DNA from 2 places in the Thermonema lapsum genome. Region 2 is predicted to be linked to the other one. Evidence: riboswitches for the same ligand, from Rfam matches in the RefSeq annotation. Region 2 holds a riboswitch; the other holds the start of a gene.
What was found. Region 2 has a riboswitch for S-adenosylmethionine ahead of metH (methionine synthase). Riboswitches for the same ligand answer to the same signal wherever they lie in the genome.

Region 1: it holds a riboswitch for S-adenosylmethionine, as region 2 does, so the genes downstream of both, FHS56_RS04755 (O-acetylhomoserine aminocarboxypropyltransferase/cysteine synthase family protein) here and metH (methionine synthase) in region 2, are expected to answer to the same signal.

Annotation. Positions count from the first base shown of each region.
Region 1 covers NZ_JAASRN010000001.1:1,063,644-1,074,220, reverse strand. The annotation lists gene FHS56_RS04780 (SDR family NAD(P)-dependent oxidoreductase) at 21-797, shown strand; gene FHS56_RS04775 (NADPH-dependent FMN reductase) at 794-1,315, shown strand; gene FHS56_RS04770 (CTP synthase) at 1,392-3,035, shown strand; gene FHS56_RS04765 (homoserine dehydrogenase) at 3,135-4,370, opposite strand; gene FHS56_RS04760 (homoserine O-acetyltransferase family protein) at 4,436-5,479, opposite strand; gene FHS56_RS04755 (O-acetylhomoserine aminocarboxypropyltransferase/cysteine synthase family protein) at 5,484-6,797, opposite strand; SAM riboswitch class I at 7,090-7,198, opposite strand; gene FHS56_RS04750 (M28 family peptidase) at 7,410-8,786, shown strand; gene nhaD (sodium:proton antiporter NhaD) at 9,151-10,458, opposite strand.
Region 2 covers NZ_JAASRN010000002.1:638,750-649,326, reverse strand. The annotation lists gene FHS56_RS08200 (helix-hairpin-helix domain-containing protein) at 1-1,357, shown strand, start outside; gene FHS56_RS08195 (asparagine synthetase B family protein) at 1,364-3,190, shown strand; gene FHS56_RS08190 (L-threonylcarbamoyladenylate synthase) at 3,318-3,944, shown strand; gene FHS56_RS08185 (hypothetical protein) at 3,957-4,166, shown strand; gene FHS56_RS08180 (hypothetical protein) at 4,163-4,990, opposite strand; SAM riboswitch class I at 5,066-5,179, shown strand; gene metH (methionine synthase) at 5,281-8,994, shown strand; gene FHS56_RS08170 (hypothetical protein) at 9,071-9,724, shown strand; gene FHS56_RS08165 (fructose-6-phosphate aldolase) at 9,822-10,031, shown strand; gene FHS56_RS08160 (cell division ATP-binding protein FtsE) at 10,037-10,577, shown strand, end outside.

The DNA of each region.
Region 1 (10,577 bases), on a different contig from region 2:
TCCACCACTTATGGAGAACTATGTCTTCTGTGCTCTCTTTCTTTAGCGGAAAACATGTGGTCATTACCGGGGCGGCGTCTGGCATTGGTTATGCCTTGGCAAAGGAACTATTGCCCGTTGCCGCTTCTTTACTGCTCATAGACCTGAACACCGGGACTATAAATGCCTTTGCCGGGCAGAGTGGCAAAATTTCCTTGTTGCAAGCCGACCTCTCGACACGAACGGGCTGCGAGCGCCTTTTGGCACACTTGCGTGAGGCTGCCCATCCGCCCGATGTGGTTTTTCTTAATGCTGGACTTGCCCGTTATGGTCGTTTCGAAGCGCCCGATTGGCAAAGTATAGAATCGCTTTTGATGTTAAATGCCGCCGGCGTGATGTATGTGAGCGGACAGCTGCGCCACCTTTATCCTCAAACACTGATTTGCATTACGGCTTCTTCCATGGCATTTTTGGGGGTTCCCGGTTATGCTGTCTATGCAGCAAGCAAGGCGGCTTTGCACCGTTGGGCGCAAACGCTATGGGCAGAAGGTGAGCGGCGGCTCACGTTGGTATATCCTATTGCCACGCGCACCGCTTTTTTCAATACGGCTCAAAGTCCCTTGCTTTTTCCCAACCAAAGCGCTGAACAGGTGGTTAAAGCCATGTTGCGAGGGGTAAGCCGAGGAAAGAGGCAGATTTTCCCCTCAAGGCTTTTTTATTGCATCACAATCCCTGTATTTTTGTATGAATGTTTTATGCGCCTTTACACCTTATATGCTCGGCGCCTTTTAGACCGAAGAACCCATCCAAATCCATGATAGGAATAGTTGTAGGAACCAATCGCAAAGAAGCTGTCTCAGAGCAAGTAGCCACCTATTATGCTACCCTGTTGAATGAAAGGGGGCACTCTGCCGATATCATACGTTTGACCGAACTACCACCTGACTTTATAGCCACGGCATTGTATGAAAATGAAGGTAAAAATGAGCATTTCAACCGTTTGCGCGACCGTTTGCTGGCTGCTACACGTTTGGTTTTCATTGTTCCCGAATACAATGGTTCCTTCCCCGGTGTGTTGAAGGCTTTTTTGGATGGCTTCCCTTATCCGAGTGGTCTGGAAGGCAAACGCATTGCTTTGGTGGGAGTATCGAGTGGTATACAAGGGGGCGCTTTGGCGCTCAGCCACCTGAACGATGTCTTTTCTTATTTGCATGCCGACGTGGTGGGGGTCAGAGTAAAGTTGATGCAGATAGACCAATATTTGCAAGAAGGAAAAATTACGCATCCGTTTTACAATCAACTGTTGAACATGCAAATCGATGCCTTGGTGCGCTAAATTTGTACTTGCTTGCGAAGTTGCGTAACTTCGCATCCCATAGTGGTAGAAACACAACCTTACAAGCAAAACCATTATGGGCACGCAAACAAAATATATTTTCGTAACCGGTGGCGTTACTTCTTCCTTAGGCAAGGGCATCATTGCTTCCTCTCTGGCGAAACTCTTACAGGCACGGGGCTTTTCGGTAACCATTCAGAAGTTTGACCCCTACATCAACGTAGACCCGGGCACGCTCAACCCCTATGAGCATGGCGAGTGTTACGTGACTGACGATGGCGCCGAGACAGACTTGGACTTAGGGCATTACGAGCGTTTTTTGAATATTGCCACTTCACAAGCCAACAACGTAACGACAGGGCGCATTTACTACTCAGTCATTACCAAAGAGCGCCAAGGGGCTTATTTAGGCAAAACCGTGCAGGTGGTGCCTCATATTACCGATGAAATTAAAGCCAACTTCCGTAAACTTGCCGACACCGGGAATTACGACATTGTCATTACTGAAATAGGCGGTTGCGTGGGCGACATAGAGTCGCTTCCTTTTTTGGAGGCACTGCGTCAGTTCCGTTGGGAGGTAGGCTTCAACAACTCGCTGGTCGTGCATTTGACGCTGGTCCCTTACTTGAAATCGGCGGGCGAGCTGAAAACCAAACCCACACAGCACTCGGTCAAAGAACTGCTGCAAACAGGCATTCAGCCCGATATACTCGTTTGCCGCACAGAATATCCCCTTCCGACCGAAATAAGAAAAAAAATAGCCCTGTTCTGCAATGTGAATGTCAATTCGGTGATTGAAGCCATCGACGCCGATACCATCTATGATGTGCCTTTGTTGATGCTGAAGGAAAAACTCGATGAACGGGTGCTTATCAAACTTAAGCTGCCTCACAAGCGCGAGCCCGACATGGAAGCATGGAAACAGTTTTTGGGCAAGCTGAAAAACCCCACTTCTTCGGTCAATATAGGCTTGGTAGGCAAGTATGTAGAGCTGCGCGACGCCTATAAATCCATTGTAGAAGCTTTCGTACATGCCGGCGCTTACAATGAATGCAAGGTCAATATTCGCTGGGTGCAGTCAGACCATCTGTCTGAAGAAAACATAGCAAGCAAGCTGTCCAGTTTAGACGGCATCTTGGTAGCACCGGGGTTTGGCGAGCGGGGCATCGAAGGCAAAGTGTTGGCAGTGCGCTATGCCCGCGAAAACAAAGTGCCTTTTTTCGGTATCTGTTTGGGGATGCAATGTGCCGTAGTAGAGTTTGCCCGTCATGTGGTAGGCTTGAAAGGTGCCCATACCACGGAAGTAAACCCCGAAACGCCTCATCCGGTGATTCATCTGATGGAAGAGCAAAAACATATTCAAGACAAGGGAGGAACCATGCGCTTGGGAGCATATCCCTGCGTTCTGGAGAAGGGCTCCAAAGCGTATCAGGCATATGGCAAAACAAAAATCAGTGAGCGCCACCGCCACCGCTATGAGTTCAATAACGAATACCGTGAGTTATTTGAAAAACACGGGATGCGAGCAACTGGCATCAACCCCGATAAGAATTTGGTAGAGATAGTAGAGATAGAAGACCACCCTTGGTTTGTGGCTGTGCAGTTTCATCCTGAGTTGAAAAGCACAGTGATGAACCCGCATCCGCTGTTTATGAAATTTGTGCAGGCAGCGCGCAGCTATGCACAATCCCGCACTGGCGAGGTGCTTGCATCGAAATGAGTATCCTCAAAGCAAACAAGCATAAGAAGGCATGCCAAGCAAGGCGACTGTCCTTTTGCTGCATGCCTTCCCTTGTGTGTGCTGCCTTTTGCTTTCTGACTATACGGATAGCAAGGTGCTCGCTTGCTTTACTCTCTGTCGCGTGAGCTGTGGATGGTATGCCACAAAGATGCCTGTTTGAGGATGTTTTTGCAGGAAATCGCGCACTTGGTCATAACGGGCATATCCTTCGAAGGCAAAGCCAAAGGCATCGCTTATTTGCGCGTGCAGCTCATGAAAAGGGAAATGCTGCAGCACTCGGCGGGCGCTACTGTTTCCGCTTACCCACAAGGGAAGCATCTCTTCTTCGTAGAAATAGCGCTTAATGTTCACCTTGCCGGTGGCTATATACCCTTTCAACACGCGCGCTACGTCTGCCATCACTGCGGCGCCGGTGGGCGTGCTGCCAGCGCCTTTGCCGCGCAATAACTGCCGATGGGCATAGCGTAAGCTTAGTTCTATGGCATTTTCTTCTTGCTCTACGCTTGCCAAGGGGTCCTGAACAGGCAAAAGGGCAGGAAGTACAAAGGCAGTAAGGCTGCCGTCGCTACGTTCATATGCTTGGGCAAGCAGCTTTATACGGTATTTTTTTCGTGTACAGTAGCCAGTAGTTAGTGGGTCGAGATGATGAATGCCTTGGCGTAAAAGCTGCTCGGGCGATGCCTCTATGCCAAAAGCATGATACAGTAAGATGCTGAGTTTATAGACGGCATCGAAGCCTTCGACATCCAGCGTGGGGTCTGATTCGGCAAAGCCCAAGGCTTGCGCCTCCTGTAGGGCAGCTTCGTAGGTAACTCCTTCGCTATGCATCTTGCTAAGGATAAAGTTGGTAGAGCCGTTGATGATGCCGCGCAACCATTCGATGCGGTCATAGCGGTAGTAGTGCTGCAGCAGCTGCAGGATAGGTATGCTTCCGGCTACGGCTGCCTCATAGAGGAAAGTGCGTTGCTGGCTGTGTGCCAAAGCTCGCAACTCGTTCCCGTAAAGCGCCACCATTTTTTTATTGGCACTGACCACATGCTTGCCTGATTGCAATGCCGTTTTGGCAATATGATAAGCCGCCTCGGCATCATCAATAGCCTCAACTACCAAGCGGATGGTGGGGTCGTTGAGTATGTCTTGAGCTTGAAAATAAAATTTGCCGGTAGCAATGGGTCGTTCTTTGTTGGGGTTCTTTACTACTATTTTCCGTATTTGAGCCTGTACTTCACTTTGTTGCTCCTGAAAGATACGGTAAAATCCTTGCCCCACGCAACCGAAACCAAACAATCCAATTTGAACAGGAAAATCACTCATAGCTGGTTGAATTTATGATGAAAGAAAGAGATAGATGGTAAATGAAAATGTAGTGGTAGCTTCACCTATGACACAGGAAACAAACAACTTTCAGTTTGAGCAAAGCAATCGAAATAAAAGCGCTCGACGGCATCGGTTTCAATCAAGAAGGCGTCGTGCCCATATACTGAATGCAAAATGCGCAGATGTGCATGGGGGATGTACTTTGCCAGCAGTTGCTGTTCGGCAAGCGGAAACAGGATGTCGGTACTGATGCCCAGCACGAGCACCTGCGCACGTATGCGCTCCAGCGCTGCTTCCACACCGCCCCGCCCACGCCCCACGTCATGACTGTCCATAGCTTTCGACAACCACCAATAACTGAACGCATGGAAGCGTTCACGCAACTTCTTGCCTTGGTGCCTTTGATAGGAGGCTGCTCGAAAGTTGCCTGTGGGAGAGTATTCCTCTGCCTCGCTTTGCGTGAGCGCATAGGTTTGATAGTGGCGATAGGAAAGCATGGCGCAAGCACGGGCAGCTTCCATGCCTTTCAGCCCGGCATCGGGAGTGCGCTGTCCCCAGCTGCTGTCGGACTCTATAGCCATGCGCTGCGCCTCATTGAAAGCAATGCCCCAAGCAGAATGGCGGGCATTGCAGGCAATCAAGTAAGCCGAATCGAAGAGATGAGGAACTTCAATGAGCCACTCGAGAGCCTGTTGCCCACCCATAGACCCCCCAATAAGGCAGCGAATGCGGCGGATGCCCAAGTGGCGGCGCAGTAGCTCGAATCCCCGCATGATGTCCCGGTTGGTAAGTACAGGAAAGTCATAATAGTAAGGTATGCCGGTTGAAGGATTGGGAGACAGCGGGTTGGTCGAGCCGTAGCATGAACCAAGCATATTGGCGCAAACGATAAATTGCCGCTCTGGGTCGAGCAGGCGCCCTTTGCCAAAGAGCCCTGCCCACCAACGGTCAACGTCTGCACTGCCTGTGAGGGCATGGCATACCCACACCACATTGTCGGCGCTTGCATTCAGCTGCCCGTAGGTGCGGTATGCCACCGTAAGCCCCTCGAGGGTATCGCCACCCTCGGTAATAAAAGGTGCCTGATATTGGAAGGTCTTTAACATTCTTTTAGACGGTCACTGCTGTGCTTATTTTCTCAAAAGCCTGCTCGAAGTCGGCGATGATGTCGTCGATATGCTCGATGCCCACAGACACGCGTATCAAATTGGGTTCCACGCCGGCGCTGCGTTGTTCGGCTTCGCTCAACTGCTGGTGGGTGGTCGATGCCGGGTGAATCACCAGTGTTTTGGCATCGCCCACGTTGGCTAAGTGGCTGGCAAGCTTCAGATGGTTGATGAAAGCAGCCGCTTTTTGTTTTCCTCCTTTGATGGCGAAGGTGAGCACTCCCCCGAAGCCATTGCGCAGATATTTTTTTGCTAATTGATGATAGGGGCTGCTTTCCAAGCCCGGGTAATTTACATACTCTACCTGCTCGTGTTGTTCGAGCCAACGTGCCAGTGTTAGGGCGTTGTCTACGTGTCGCTGCACCCGCAACGACAGGGTCTCCAAGCCTTGCAATAACAGGAAAGCATTGAAGGGGCTGAGGCTGGGACCGTAGTCGCGTAGCCCTTCGACACGTGCACGGATGATAAAGGCTATATTACCAAAGGGGCTGTTGGGTCCGAAGGCATCCCAAAAGACCAAGCCGTGGTAGCCTTCTGAGGGTTCGGTGAATTGCGGGAATTTGCCGTTGCCCCAGTTGAAACGCCCGCTGTCCACAATCACACCGCCGATGCTGTTGCCGTGTCCGCCAATCCACTTGGTAGCCGAGGCAGTAACCACCGCTGCGCCGTAGTCAATGGGGCGGAAAAGGTAACCTGCCGCGCCAAAGGTGTTGTCCACTACCAGAGGAATGCCGTGGCGGTCTGCCAGTTTGGCAATGGCTTCAAAGTCGGGGATGTTGAAGCCCGGATTGCCGATGGTTTCCAAGTAAATGGCTTTGGTCTTGTCATCTATCAGGCGTTCGAAGCTTTCTACTTTGTCGCCTTCGGCAAAGCGAGCTTCTATGCCCAAGCGCTTGAAGCTTACTTTGAACTGGTTGTAGGTACCGCCATACAAATAGGAGGTCGTTACAAAATTGTCGCCGGCTTGCAAGATGTTGGTAAGTGCAATGAACTGAGCTGCCTGCCCAGAAGCCGTGGCTAAGGCTGCCACACCACCTTCGAGTGCCGCAATGCGCTTCTCGAATACATCCGTGGTGGGGTTCATGATGCGGGTGTAGATGTTACCAAACTCTTGCAGTGCAAAGAGGCGGGCACCGTGTTCTGCATCGTTGAACACATAAGAGGTGGTTTGGTAGATGGGTACGGCGCGAGCACCAGTGGTTGGGTCGGGCTCTTGTCCGGCATGCAACTGAAGGGTTTCGAAACGGTAATTACTCATAGCTGGTTGATGGTTTATGGTGAAACAAATAACTTTATTTAGACTAAGTAAAGTGCCCGATAGAAATAGAAGGAAAGCCCTTTGGGCAAATGCGCAGCATTCGTCTACTGCGGCAAGCGCCCGTCAGGATAAGACGCTATGGGGAGTGGGATTACATGCAACAACAGCAACAACAACACATGGCTGCCATGCAGAAGCGGAGAGAGAGGGAGGGGAAGAATAGAATTTCTGCGAAAGATGGGGCAGGTTGTGCGTTTGAATTCTTGGTGTTGATGCGAATCATGACTTTTTTGGTTTATATTTCCTAAATGACCTTCATTTAGGCGGGATTTGGCACCTTGCCGTGCGGTAGGTTGCCAGCGCTTCATAGAGCCCGTTCTCTCAGCGCTTCTCTATAAACCTTTTACTTTTGCGGAAAAGTAAAAGTAAGAGGTTAGATGGTGCAATAATAAGGAAGCTTTACGAAGTGTGCAAATTTTTTTTAAAATTTCTGCTGACTGTATTGGTTATCAACATTTATGCTTGCTGAGGCAGGCGGAGCAATTAAAAAAACGCAAAGGCGGCGCAAGAGACGTACCAAGATATACCACATCAGCGTTCTTAAAGAAAAACATGATGAAGCGTTTTTTACTGTTTTTTGCCCTATGCTTGGGCACAGGGCGGTTCGCCCAAGCACAGAACGACTCCCTGCTGATTCGCAGCATTTATGAAAAAGCCCTTGAAAGCCACGTCGCCTACAACTATCTGGAGTATTTGAGCAACCGCATCGGAGGGCGCTTGAGTGGTTCGCCACAGGCGGCGGCAGCAGTCGAATACATGCGTGCTGTGATGGATACGCTTCCTTTCGACACCGTCTATTTGCAGCCGGTGATGGTGCCGCATTGGGTGCGTGGCGACAAAGAAGAAGCACGTGCCTTATCCTCGTACCGTGGCAGCATCAGTTTGCGGGTATGTGCTTTAGGCAATTCCGTAGGAACGGGTGAGGGGGGTATTTCGGCACCGGTAGTGGAAGTGCACAGCTTCGACGAGCTCAAAGCCTTAGGGCGGAAGAAAGTAGAGGGCAAAATAGTGTTTTTCAATGTGCCCATGAAACAGCATCACATTGAGACTTTTTCTGCTTATGGTGAGGCGGTGCGTTATCGTGTGTCGGGTGCTTCGGAAGCCGCCAAATTGGGGGCAGTGGCTGTGGTAGTGCGCTCGATGGGTACCGCCCTCGACGATGAGCCCCACACCGGTGCGCTGCGCTATGAACAAGGCGTGCCTGCCATTCCTGCTGTGGCTATCAGCACCAGAGGGGCAGAGCAGCTGAGTGCTTTATTGCGGCAAGACCCTTCTACTCGTCTCTTTATCGAAACGCATTGCCGTATGTTGCCCGATGTGCTCTCTTACAATGTAATAGGGGAAGTGTGGGGCGAGCGGCGCGATACAGTCATTGCCGTAGGCGGGCACCTCGATGCATGGGACAATGGCGATGGTGCGCATGACGATGGTGCCGGTTGTGTGCAGTCGGTAGAAGCTGTGCGTATCTTGCGCCAACTGGGTGTGAAGCCGCGTTACACTTGGCGCGTGGTCTTATTCATGAATGAAGAGAACGGTCTGCGTGGGGGCATAGAATATGCGCGTATGGTGCGCGAGCGTGGCGAGCATCACTTGTTGGCATTAGAATCCGACGCTGGCGGTTTTTCGCCCCGTGGTTTTAGCTTTGACATGACACCGGAGCACTTTCGCCGCATACAGAACTATCTGAAAAATATGTTAGAACCCTACGGCTTGCATATTTTCCGTTTGGGCGGCAGTGGTGCCGACATCAGTCCTTTAAAAGGCAGTGCCACTATCTTAGCGGGCTTGCGCCCTGATTCGCAGCGCTACTTCGACTATCACCATACAGCCATCGATACTTTCGATAAAATCAACCGGCGTGAGCTGGCGCTTGGTGCAGCAGCCATGGCAAGCCTTATCTATCTTGCCAATCAAGGAATGCTGCACTAATAAAACGGAAACTGTACGCATGCCCTGTTGGCGTTAGCCGGCAGGGCTCAGCGGTTTTTGCCGCTCTTGAAAAAAGAAAAAAGAAGGTAATTCCCTTCCATCAAGATTCGTAAAAGACTGCACCGTCGATGCTCATGAAGTTTGTCCGAACGACATAGGCGCAACTCTCATACACAGTTTTGAAGAAGCATCTTTCCTTCTCTTAACTCTTAAAAGTCTGTTTTACTTTACTGAAACCTTTAAAGTAAGGCAGGGGGCAGAGAGCTTGGCAAGTGCTGATGCCTGCCCTGCGATATTCAGCAAAAAGAAAGGCGTCTTCCTGCCAGAAGACGCCTTTAGAATAGAGAAGATTTTTAGGAATTACTTAGAACATAGCAGCCAAGGTACTGAATTGTTCAAGTAGCAGATACACCACAGCACCTGCCAGATAGCCAATCAATGCCAAGAAAGTCATTTTTCTCAGATACCAGATAAAATCTATCTTTTCCATGCCCATCACGGCAACACCCGCTGCCGAGCCGATGATAAGTAAGCTACCCCCGGTTCCGGCAGTATAGGCAAGAAATTCCCAGAATAGCCCGTCAGTAGCATAAATGCCGCTTGCTGCTAAGTCATACATACCCATAGCACCGGCTACCAGCGGCACGTTGTCTATAATAGCAGACAGCACCCCGATAATCAAGTTAATGAATACTGGGTTCTTGATGGTGGCATCCAAGTATTCTGCCATGGTCCGCAGGGCGCCAATCTCCTGAAGGCTGCCAATGGCAAGTAAAATACCAAGGAAGAACAGTATGCTCGCAGTATCGATACGGGACAAGGCTTTAGCAGCTGAAAACTCTTTGCGTTCTTCTTCGTCTTTGTCGCTGTTGATAATTTCCGACACAATCCATACGATACTAAGACCCAGCATCATACCCATATAGGGTGGCAAGTGGGTGATGGTTTTAAATACAGGTACTGAAATGAGTGCTAAGATGCCTGTAATCAACATGACGCGGCTGCCGGTAAGATTTTCATATTTGCCGTTCTTATCTTTGGCATGCTCGGGGCGCACCACTTCGGCTTTGGGCATCATCAAAGAGGTGATTATCAAAGGTACCAGCAAGCAGACCAAGCTGGGTAGAAATAGAGAGGTAACGATGCCATGAGCTGAAATGAAACCTTTAATCCAGAGCATGGTAGTGGTTACGTCACCTATAGGCGACCAGGCACCACCTGCATTGGCAGCAATCACAATCATACCCCCAAAGAAGAGACGCCTTTCGCGGTCACTGATGAGCTTTTGTGTCAAAGACATCATCACTATAGAAGTGGTGAGGTTGTCCAATATAGGCGACAGGACAAAGGTAATCAAAGAGATAATCCACAGCAGCCTTGTGGCGTCTTTGGTGCGTACGCGGTCGGTAATCAGACGGAAGCCTTCGTGTACATCTATAAATTCTACAATGGTCATGGCTCCCATCAGGAAAAACAAAATTTGGGCAGCTTCTTCTAAGTGTTTGCCGAGCCCTTCTTCCACATGGTGAATTTCATGAGACGAGAGCGCAAAGATTGTCCAACACACAGTAGCCGTAAGGATAGCCGTGGCTGTTTTGTTGATGCGTATGGGATGTTCAAGCGCAATAGCAAGATACCCCACTACAAAAACAGATATGATAGCAATTTCCATAGACAAGTATTTAAATCGGGTTCTTGAATGAAAGGCAAGCCAAAATTACAGGCAATTTGTAAAAAAGCAAATTCACTTGTAAGATAGCCACTTTAAATAGTATTTTTTTACAATGCTTT
Region 2 (10,577 bases):
TATCGACTCGCTCCAAAGCTTAGAGCAAGCTTGTTTAGAAGGTAAATTGGCACGCTTACCGGGAATGGGCGAAAAGACACAGCAGGCTATCTTGGAGGGCATCGCTTTTTTGAAACAAACCCAGGGCAAGCTGTTGTGGCTGCAAGCGGCGGCAGTAGCTCTTGACATACAAAAGGAAATAAAAGAGCGTTTGAAAACCGAAGCAAGTCCAGTGGGCGCATTGGCGCGCAAAGAACCGGTGATTTCAAGTATTGAATTGATGGTGCTCGTGGAATCGCCTGCGGCTTTGCATGCTTGTCTGCGCACCATAGAGCGCTTAGAAGAAATTCCTGAAAACAGTGGGCTTTTCTGTTGGCGTGGCATAGACCGGCACTACCACATACCCGTAGAAGTGCATGCCGTCATGCCAGAGCAGCGCGCTTTTATGCATTTGATGCTTACGGCAACCGAAGCGCATTTGGCGCACCATGTACATGGACAGACCTTACTTCAAGCTGCGCTCAGTATGCCTTCTGCCCCTTCGGAACAGGCTATCTATGCACATTTGGGTGTCCCTTACATTATCCCGGAGATGCGGGAAGGGAAGCACGAGTGGGAATGGGCTCAGAAATACACACTCGACCGCCTTGTGGAGCGCCAAGACCTGCGGGGAGTGGTGCATGCACATACTACCTACAGCGACGGCAAAAACTCCTTAATGGAAATGGCAGAGCATGCCCGTCGTCTGGGCTATGAATATTTAGGTATCACCGACCACTCGCAGTCGGCTTTTTACGCCAACGGGCTCAGTGAAGAACGGGTGCGCCAACAATGGCAAGAAATCGAGCGCATCAACAGACAACTCACGGATTTCCGTTTGCTAAAAGGCATCGAGGTGGACATCTTAGCAGATGGCAGCTTGGATTTCTCCGACGATTTTTTGGCACAGTTCGACTTTGTAATTGCTTCCATCCATTCGGGGCTTTCTATGAATCGCCAGAAGGCAACACAACGGCTATTGAAAGCCATTGCCAACCCTCATGTGCATATTTTGGGACACCTAACCGGTCGCATTTTGCTTGCCCGTGACGGTTACCCTCTCGACATGGAAGCCATCGTGCGGGCATGCGCCGAACACAAAGTGGCAATAGAAGTGAATGCTACTCCCTCGCGTTCAGATTTAGATTGGGAATGGATTTTTTATGCCATGGAGCAGGGGGTAAAGTTATTGATTACGCCTGATGCACATAGCTGCGAAGAGCTGGAATACATGGAGTGGGGGCTGCAGCTGGCGCGAAAAGGGGGAATGCTGAAAGAGGTTTGTCTTAACTGCTTGAACTGCCATGATTTTTTAGACTTTTTTGCACAAAAGGCATAAGCCCTTATGTGTGGTATCGCGGTTATATGGGACAAGTATGCCCGCCTCGACGAACAACCTATGCGGCAGATGCTTCGCCGCTTGGCAAATCGGGGTCCTGACGATGCTCATTGGCTGAAGCTTAAGCTTACGCATGGACAGCTATTTATGGGGCATACGCTCTTGAGTTTTTATGAAAATGCCCCTCGGCAGCCAGTCTGCAACCCTACTTATCCTCTTTACTTGGTTTACAACGGACAAATATACAATACCACCAAGCTGAGCCAGCATTTTTCGCTGCATCATACGCCTTCCGATACTGAATTGCTCTGGCGTTGCCTGCATGCCCGGCTTCACGAAGAAACAGTGCCTACCTTAGAGGGTATGTATGCATGGGTAGCTTATGACCAAGTGCACAATCGCTTGTTGATGGGGCGCGATGAGCAACTTATCAAGCCGCTCTATTACTATGAAGATGAACGTTACCTTGTCATTGCTTCGGAGATAAAGGCGATTCAGGCAAGTGGTTTGTGCCGTTTGACACCCTGTCCGCAGCAAATCCAACACTATTGGCGTTTTCGGGCACCAGAAGTAGGAAAAACTTTTTTCAGGGAAATCAAAACCTTACCGGCGGGTGTATGGCATTTGCCGCTTCATCCTCGAATGCTGCTCGAACACCACAAAGAGCGGCTGGACGATTGGAATCCTGTGCGATTTACATATCCCCACCTTAACGACACTCAAATGGTAGAAACTGCCCATGCTTGGCTCTTGGAGGCAGTAGTTATGCAAAGTAGGGTAGGCAATCCGGCGGTATGGCTTAGCGGTGGAGTGGACTCTTCGCTGCTGCTGGCACTTTTGCGCGAAGAAGGCAAAACGGCGGTGCCTGCATTCACGATTGTGCCCGAAAATCGTAGGAAACAGCCCACGGCTACTCAGGATGCCGTTTATGCTCAAAAAGTAGCGCGCTATTTTCGAGCAGAGTGGCAGCCCGTAATCATAAAACGAGATGATTTTCTTGAACAACTGCCTACTTTCTGGCAACTTGCCGACCAGCCTATTGCCGACCCGGCGACTGCCTTGATAGATGCATTGGCAGCACAAACGGCTGCCTTGAGCCGCTGTGTGTTGAGTGGTAGTGGAGCAGATGAGTGGTGGGGCGGCTATGAGCGTCATCGGGCGTGGTTTTATTGGTTGAATAATCCTGCCTTGTATCGCCAGATGGCTAAAATTGCCAAGCCATGGGTGGCTAAAATACCTTTTATTCACGACCGCGTGCGTCAAATAAAAAAATGGCTGCTTCCTTTAGCCGATGCCTCACCCGAGCACCTTTATTATGAATGGGCTTCGTTGCGTTTGCCTTCCCCTTTGTCGGAGCATTTGCCGCCGCTGCACACCTTAGCGGATGCCCTGCAGTTTGACCGTGATTTTTATTTGCCCCAAGTGTTGCTTGCCTCACAAGACTATTATGCTGGGCGTCATGCTGTAGAAGTGCGAGTGCCTTATCTGATGCCTTTCATCTTGCATTGGCTGCGCGAGCTACCTGTGTCTGTTTTGCTTTCTAAAGGCAAAAAATGGATATTGAAAGCCCTTTTGCTGCGTTTAGCTCCCGAATTGAAAGCGGTTGCCAAGCGCAAAAAAGAAGGTTTTGGCATTCCTTTGGGCGACTGGATGCGTCAGACCGCTACCGCTTCTTTGTGGCTTGTCTTCGAAGATGCACAAGCGCCCGTTTACGAATACATAAATTTTTCGAAGGTGCATTCCTTGTGGAAACAGCACCTTCGCCGGCACGATGACTATACGCATGAACTGTGGGCGGTGCTGCAGATGAACGCCTTTTTGTGTTCTTTATGAGAGTAAAAGTTTATTTGGGAGCTATTTTTGGAAAAAGCCGCCAGCATGCATTGTTTTTCACATCAAAATTCCTTAGCTTATCTAAGGATTCAACTCAATTCCAACATTCACTTTAAACACAACGCTTATGGCAGCAGAATTGTTGAAAATACACCCACAAAACCCCGAAGAGCGCAAAATACGGAAGGTAGTGGAGTGCTTGAAAGAGGGCGGCGTAATCATTTATCCTACCGATACGGTTTATGGTATTGGTTGCGACATCCACAAAAAGCAGGCGGTGGAGCGTTTGTGCAGAATCAAAGGAGTAGAACCCCAAAAAGCCCGTCTCTCTTTTATCTGTCATGACCTGAGTCATATTGCCGAGTACGCCAAGGTGGAAACGCCTATTTTTAAAATCATGAAAAAAGCCTTGCCCGGACCTTTTACCTTCATTCTGCCAGCTAACAGCAAAGCACCCGATGGCGTCCTTTACAAGCGCAATACGGTGGGCATTCGTGTGCCGGACAATCCCATACCCCGCATGATAGTGCAGCAGCTGGGCAATCCTATCATCACCTCATCCATTCATGATGAAGATGAAATCATAGAATACACTACTGACCCCGAAGAAATCTATGAACGCTTTAAGCATTTGGTCGATATCGTGATTGACGGAGGCGCAGGCAATAACGTCCCCTCTACCATTGTGGATTGTTCCAATGGAGAAATAGAAGTAATCAGAGAAGGAGCAGGTGATATTTCCATGTACTTATAGGTCGCCGACAGCATGCAGTTTATTGTGAAGGTGGTATCCATAGACCAAGGTAAAACGCTGTTTATTCACCGTTTCAGCCGTTTTGAACAGGCATATGAATTTTATTTGATGCTCAACGGAGCTGTTTTCTTTGAAAGAGTGTGTGTAAAACTGCTGACTGCCGACTATGAGCTGATTAGCTTATTTGAGAGCCGTGCACCCGACCAAATCAAAAACCTTTAGAGGCTTGCCGGCAGAAGTAGTAAAGGATACAGAAAAGCGCTGTCGCTGACAATGCGATAGCGCTCTTTTTTTGCAAAGAAAGAGGGAAAAAGCAAAACCGCCAATAGCGTAAGATTCATGCACCAAAGCACCAGCATCAATAAAAGTCGCTGCCATAAGGCTGCCGATATTACCGCAGCCAAGCCAAGCAGGGCATAGATGAGGCGGCGTAATGACGCCTCAGGGAGCCTTTGTGCCAAAGACCGTTGCCCGTCTTGTTGGTCAGAATGTCGTTCGTAGGCAGCTATGATAAGTAAGTTGCACCATGCCAGCAGGAGAAAACTGATGCCCAACACCCAAAAACCAGAGCTATAGCCCGAAGGAACAAGGGGCGCCCAATGCCACAAGCTGGCACCTGCTACATAGATGAGCGCTACCCGCAGTTCTTTGCTTATGTCCACCCAGTGGTAGGGCAGTAGCTCTAAAGCAAAATGTATGGCAGAAAAGAAACCCAAGTATAAGCCGCTGTAAACGACCGGAAGCGGTGCCCACTGCCACAAAAGCCCCATGTCTATCAACAAAAGAATGCCAACAGCAAGCACAAAGCGCTTAAAAAAACGCTGATGCACCCTATGGCGGAAGGTGTGGGCACAGTGTTGTATGCGCAGAGCATCCCACAGATGGTCGGCGGTGTAGAGTATCCACACCGAAATGACTAATATAAGATAAGGGGGAAACTGCCTAAGGGGTTGCCCTGACTCATAACCAAAGGCATATAAGACAGCACAGGCACTTAGGCACACATCGAGACTCAAGGCACGCAGCCACTTCCATAAAGTGCTCATGTTCGAAGGCTTTTGATAAAAATAAGGCAATTCAAATTTCTACCTTTCAATAAAAGCCTGTACATTTGTTGGAACGACTTATCCGGAAAGACCGAGGCAATGGGGCCGTTGACGTCTTAGCAACCATGCACGCCCGTGCATAAGGTGCTAATTCCCACCCTCTTCCGTTTGGTGAGGGAAAGATAAGTCAGCTTCGAGCCGTCGCTGATTTTTCTGTGTATAAGTCTGTTTTATTCTCTCTTGTTTCTGCTTGCTGAACAGAAAAGAGTTTGTTTTTTACTTTAACCAGAATGACAGCTATGGATGCACATCCTATTGAAAAAGCACTGCAAGAGCGTATCTTGGTGCTGGACGGTGCCATGGGCACCATGATTCAGCGCTACGGACTTACCGAAGCCGATTATCGTGGCGAGCGCTTCCGTGACTTTCCCCATGAGCTCAAGGGAAACAACGACCTTTTATCTTTGACACAGCCCCACATTATACGGGAAATTCATGAGAAGTACCTGCAAGCGGGTGCCGACATCATCGAAACCAACACCTTTAACAGCACTTCTATCTCGCAAGCCGACTACCATTTGCAAGAACTGGTGTATGAGCTGAACTATGAAGCCGCCCGCTTGGCAAAGGAAGTTGCTGCCCGTTTTAGCGATAAGCCCCGCTGGGTGGCAGGTTCTATAGGACCTACCAACCGTACCGCTTCGCTTTCGCCCGATGTGAACCGTCCGGCATATCGAGCCATCACCTTCGACACCCTCGTGGATGCCTACTATGAGCAGGTGCGTGGGTTGGTAGAAGGTGGAGTTGACTTGCTTCTAGTAGAAACGGTATTTGATACCCTGAATGCCAAGGCGGCTCTTTTTGCCATTGAAAAATATTTTGAAGATACCGGCAAGGCGCCTTTACCTGTGATGGTTTCGGGCACCATCACCGATGCCAGCGGACGTACTCTCTCGGGGCAAACCGTAGAGGCATTTTTGATATCCCTTTCGCACTACCCCCTGCTAAGCATAGGCTTGAATTGTGCCTTAGGGGCTGATTTGATGCGTCCTTATGTGGAAACGCTTGCCAAGCAGGCGCCTTTCTTTACTTCTGCACATCCCAATGCGGGCTTGCCCAATGCCTTTGGAAAATACGACCATACGCCCGAAATCATGGGGCAAATGGTGGAAGACTTTCTGCGTGAAGGATGGCTCAACATTATTGGGGGGTGCTGTGGAACCACACCCGAGCATATACGCCTCATTGCCGACTTGGCACAGCGCTATGCGCCGCGTCGGCGTCCTGCCAAAAAGCACCTGACAGCTCTTAGCGGCTTGGAGCCTCTTTATGTCAACGAGGTAACTGGTTTTGTGAACATAGGCGAGCGCACCAACGTAGCCGGTTCCCGCAAATTTGCCCGCCTGATTTGTGAAGGCAACTATGAAGCGGCATTGGCAATAGCACGTCAGCAGGTGGAAAATGGCGCCCAAGTCATCGACATCAACATGGACGAAGGCATGCTCGATGCCGAAGCTGCCATGACCCACTTCCTGCATCTCATCGCTTCGGAGCCCGATATTGCTCGTGTACCTGTGATGATAGACTCTTCGAAGTGGAGCGTCTTGGAAGCAGGTTTGAAATGTGTGCAAGGAAAAGCGGTGGTCAATTCGCTCTCGCTAAAAGACGGAGAAGAAGAATTTTTGCGTCGTGCTCGACTGGCACGCCGTTATGGAGCCGCTGTGGTAGTGATGGCTTTCGATGAGCAGGGACAAGCCGACACCTACGAGCGTCGTATAGAAATCTGTGAGCGGGCTTACCGTCTGCTTACCGAGCGTCTGAACTTCCCCCCCGAAGACATCATTTTCGACCCCAACGTATTGACTGTGGGCACCGGCATTGCCGAGCACGCCAATTATGCCGTGGACTTCGTGCGCGCAGTGGAGTGGATTAAGAAGAACTTGCCATATGCCAAAACCAGCGGGGGAATCAGCAATGTGTCTTTTGCTTTCCGTGGCAACGACCGTGTGCGCGAAGCCATGCATTCGGCTTTTTTATACAAAGCCATTCGTGCGGGCTTGGATATGGGCATTGTCAATGCCGGCATGATAGAAGTGTATGAGGAAATACCCAAAGACCTGCTCGAACATGTGGAGGACGTTTTATGGAATCGCCGCCCCGACGCCACCGAACGCCTCATCGCCTTTGCCGAAACCTTGAAAAATGATGGTGCACAGGCTGCTAAGCAAACCGAAGCATGGCGCGAGGCAAGCGTGGAAGAGCGATTAAAGTACGCTTTAATCAAAGGCATCACCGACTACATCGAAGCAGACACCGAAGAAGCTCGACAAAAATATGTTTCGCCGTTAAAGGTCATTGAAGGTCCTTTGATGGATGGCATGCGCATCGTGGGAGATTTGTTTGGGGCAGGCAAAATGTTCTTACCACAGGTGGTAAAGAGCGCCCGAGTCATGAAAAAATCGGTAGCGTATTTGATTCCTTTTCTCGAAGCAGAAAAACGCCAAAACCCGAATGGCAGCGCCGCCGGTAAAATACTGCTGGCTACTGTCAAGGGAGATGTGCACGACATAGGAAAAAACATCGTGGGGGTAGTCTTGGCATGTAACAACTACGAAATCATTGACTTAGGAGTTATGGTGCCCGCGAACAAAATCATAGAAGAGGCAAAAAAACACAAGGTGGACATCATCGGGCTGAGCGGCTTGATAACCCCCAGTCTTGATGAGATGGTACATGTAGCCAAAGAGTTGGAGCGCGAGGGCATGTGTGTGCCCTTGCTCATAGGGGGAGCTACCACCTCGCGGGCACACACCGCTGTAAAAATAGCACCCCATTACAGCGCCCCTGTGGTGCACGTGTTGGATGCCGGACGCAGCGTGCCTGTGGTCAGTGCTTTGTTGAGCGAAGAAAGAGCGTCTTTTGTCGAGCAAATACGTCAGGAATATGAGGGGCTTCGCAAGCAATATGAACGCAAGCAGCACACCAAAGACCTCTTACCCATAGAAGCGGCACGTGCCAATCGCTTAAAAATAGATTGGACACAGGCACCCCTCTATGAGCCTAAAAAATTGGGAGTGCATTATCTCATGGATTATCCACTGGAGGAAATAGCCGCCTATATAGATTGGACACCCTTCTTTTGGACGTGGGAGTTGAAAGGGAAATACCCTGCCATCTTGGAAGATGCAACCTATGGGCAGGAAGCCCGCAAACTGTTGCTTGATGCTCGCTGTATGCTTGACGAAATCATACAGCAGAAACGCCTGAAAGCCCATGCTGCTTTTGCCTTGTTGCCTGCCAATGCAGTAGGCGATGATATTGTAGTGTATGACACACAAGGCACCTCCGCCGGTGAAACTACTTATGCCGGCACGCCCTTGCCTTTGCCCTTGAAAACAGTATTTCACATGTTGCGTGAGCAGAAGAAAAAGGCAGAGGGGCTACCCAATTTATCTTTAGCCGACTTTGTAGCCCCCATATCCACCGGGCGCCTTGATTACATCGGCTGCTTTGCTGTAACTACCGGCATTGGCTTAGATGAATGGGTGCAGCAGCTGGAAGCACAGCATGACGATTACCGTGCTATCATGGCTAAAGCACTGGCAGACCGATTGGCGGAAGCTTTCGCTGAGCTATTGCACGCGCGCATAAGACGCGAATTTTGGGCATATGCCCCCAACGAAAATCTTTCTATGGAAGACATCATTGCCGAGAAATATCAAGGCATTCGTCCGGCTGCAGGCTACCCTGCCTGCCCCGACCATACAGAGAAACGAGCAATCTTTGATTTGCTTGATGCAGAGGTGAAGTTGGGCATGCGTCTTACCGAAAGCTATGCCATGTATCCTGCTGCTTCGGTAAGCGGATGGTATTTGGCACACCCCCAAGCACATTATTTTGGAATAGGTAAGATTGCTGTGGACCAGCTTCAAGACTACGCTGAACGTAAAGGATTGAATTTAAAAGAAATGGAAAAATGGTTGCGTCCTTATCTGAGTGAATAGAAAAGTGGGAGGCGTGTAAGTTTAAGGCATGAATTTTGCTGCTTTTATCTTTGTTCAACCCTAAATTACTAAAACCATGAAAAGGCTTTTTTATGCTTTGGCTCCTTTGACTCTCATGGCGCTACTGCTTACTGCCTGCAAAGGTGATAAAGGAGACCCAGGTATTCCTATTCCAGAAGATGGACAGAATAACAATTCTTTTTTATTCGATGTGGGCGAAGTAAAAGTAGTGCTACGCGATGCTTATTACGCTGACGGTACCCCCGTAGGCGGAACTCCCGCGCCCGATACATTGGTTGTTAAGTACAATTTCGAAAGACCTTACCTTGAATTTAAATCTCCCGGACAGGGCTACCCCCCAGAAGTATATTTAAATTTAGTAAATTCAAATTTTCTTGATAAGTTGGTAATGAACATGGGGTTTATAGAAGGGAGTTCACTGGCGAACATTACTCGTGATGATGTGGAATACATCTATCTTACAGTAACTCACGATATAAAAACGCAGGGTAAAATTAAGCGTTGGCAGGGCGAGGCTTTCTTATTATCAGGAGGACAAAATGTGACTATCGAGAGGCTTTCTTACGACCCCGCCAAAGAAATGCTTTCTTTTAAACTTACATTAACTTTTGACAGAGTGTATTCAGACCCCCAATCCGGCAATGGTAGAGGGACCACGGCTGAGGTGTCGGGCAATATCCATGTGTTGGAGATTGCCTATAGACCTTAATTCATAAAGTTTCAAGCTATGAATTCCCTCAATACCTTTCTGGGTTTTGAGGGATTTTTGTATTTTTACTTCAAAAGCATTTTTCGTGTACACACCTATGTATATTATCAAAGTAAAGGGCAAAGCCAAAATTCCGGATTACGTTCAAATACGGGATGATAACTTCGTTTTGGTGGCTTATTTTCGAGCGGACCGACCGCTTAAAGACAAAGACTTGGAAAAGCTTAACTTAGTAGGAAAAGAAGCTGCTTTACGCCAACTGATAGAGCAAATCCCCTATGGGAAACTGCAAAAACTGGAATTGTGAGCAACATGGAAAACCAGCCGGATGTAGTTGTAAGTGTTAAAGGCGCAACCATCTACCAAAATGGTATGCCCGTGCTTAGCGATGTTTATTTCGATGTGCACAAGGGGGAGTTCGTCTATATTGTAGGGCGCACGGGGAGCGGTAAAACTTCCTTATTGAAGACGCTTTATGCCGATTTGCCCCTCTACAAAGGCGATGTAGAGGTGGCAGGCATTCAACTGTTCAATATCAAACGCAGAGACATTGCCAAGCTACGCCGACGCATAGGCATCGTTTTTCAGGATTTTCAGCTGCTTATGGACCGTAGCGTGGCTGACAATTTGTTTTTTGTCATGCGAGCTACAGGTTGGCGCAGCACTGCCAAAATGAAGCAACGTATGAACGAGGTGCTGTTGCGGGTAGGTTTAAGTGGAGCAACAAGCAAAATGCCGCATCAGTTGTCGGGAGGCGAACAACAGCGCGTAGTCATTGCGCGTGCTTTGCTCAATGAGCCAGCTATCCTTATTGCCGATGAACCCACTGGCAATCTGGACCCCGCCGTAGGCG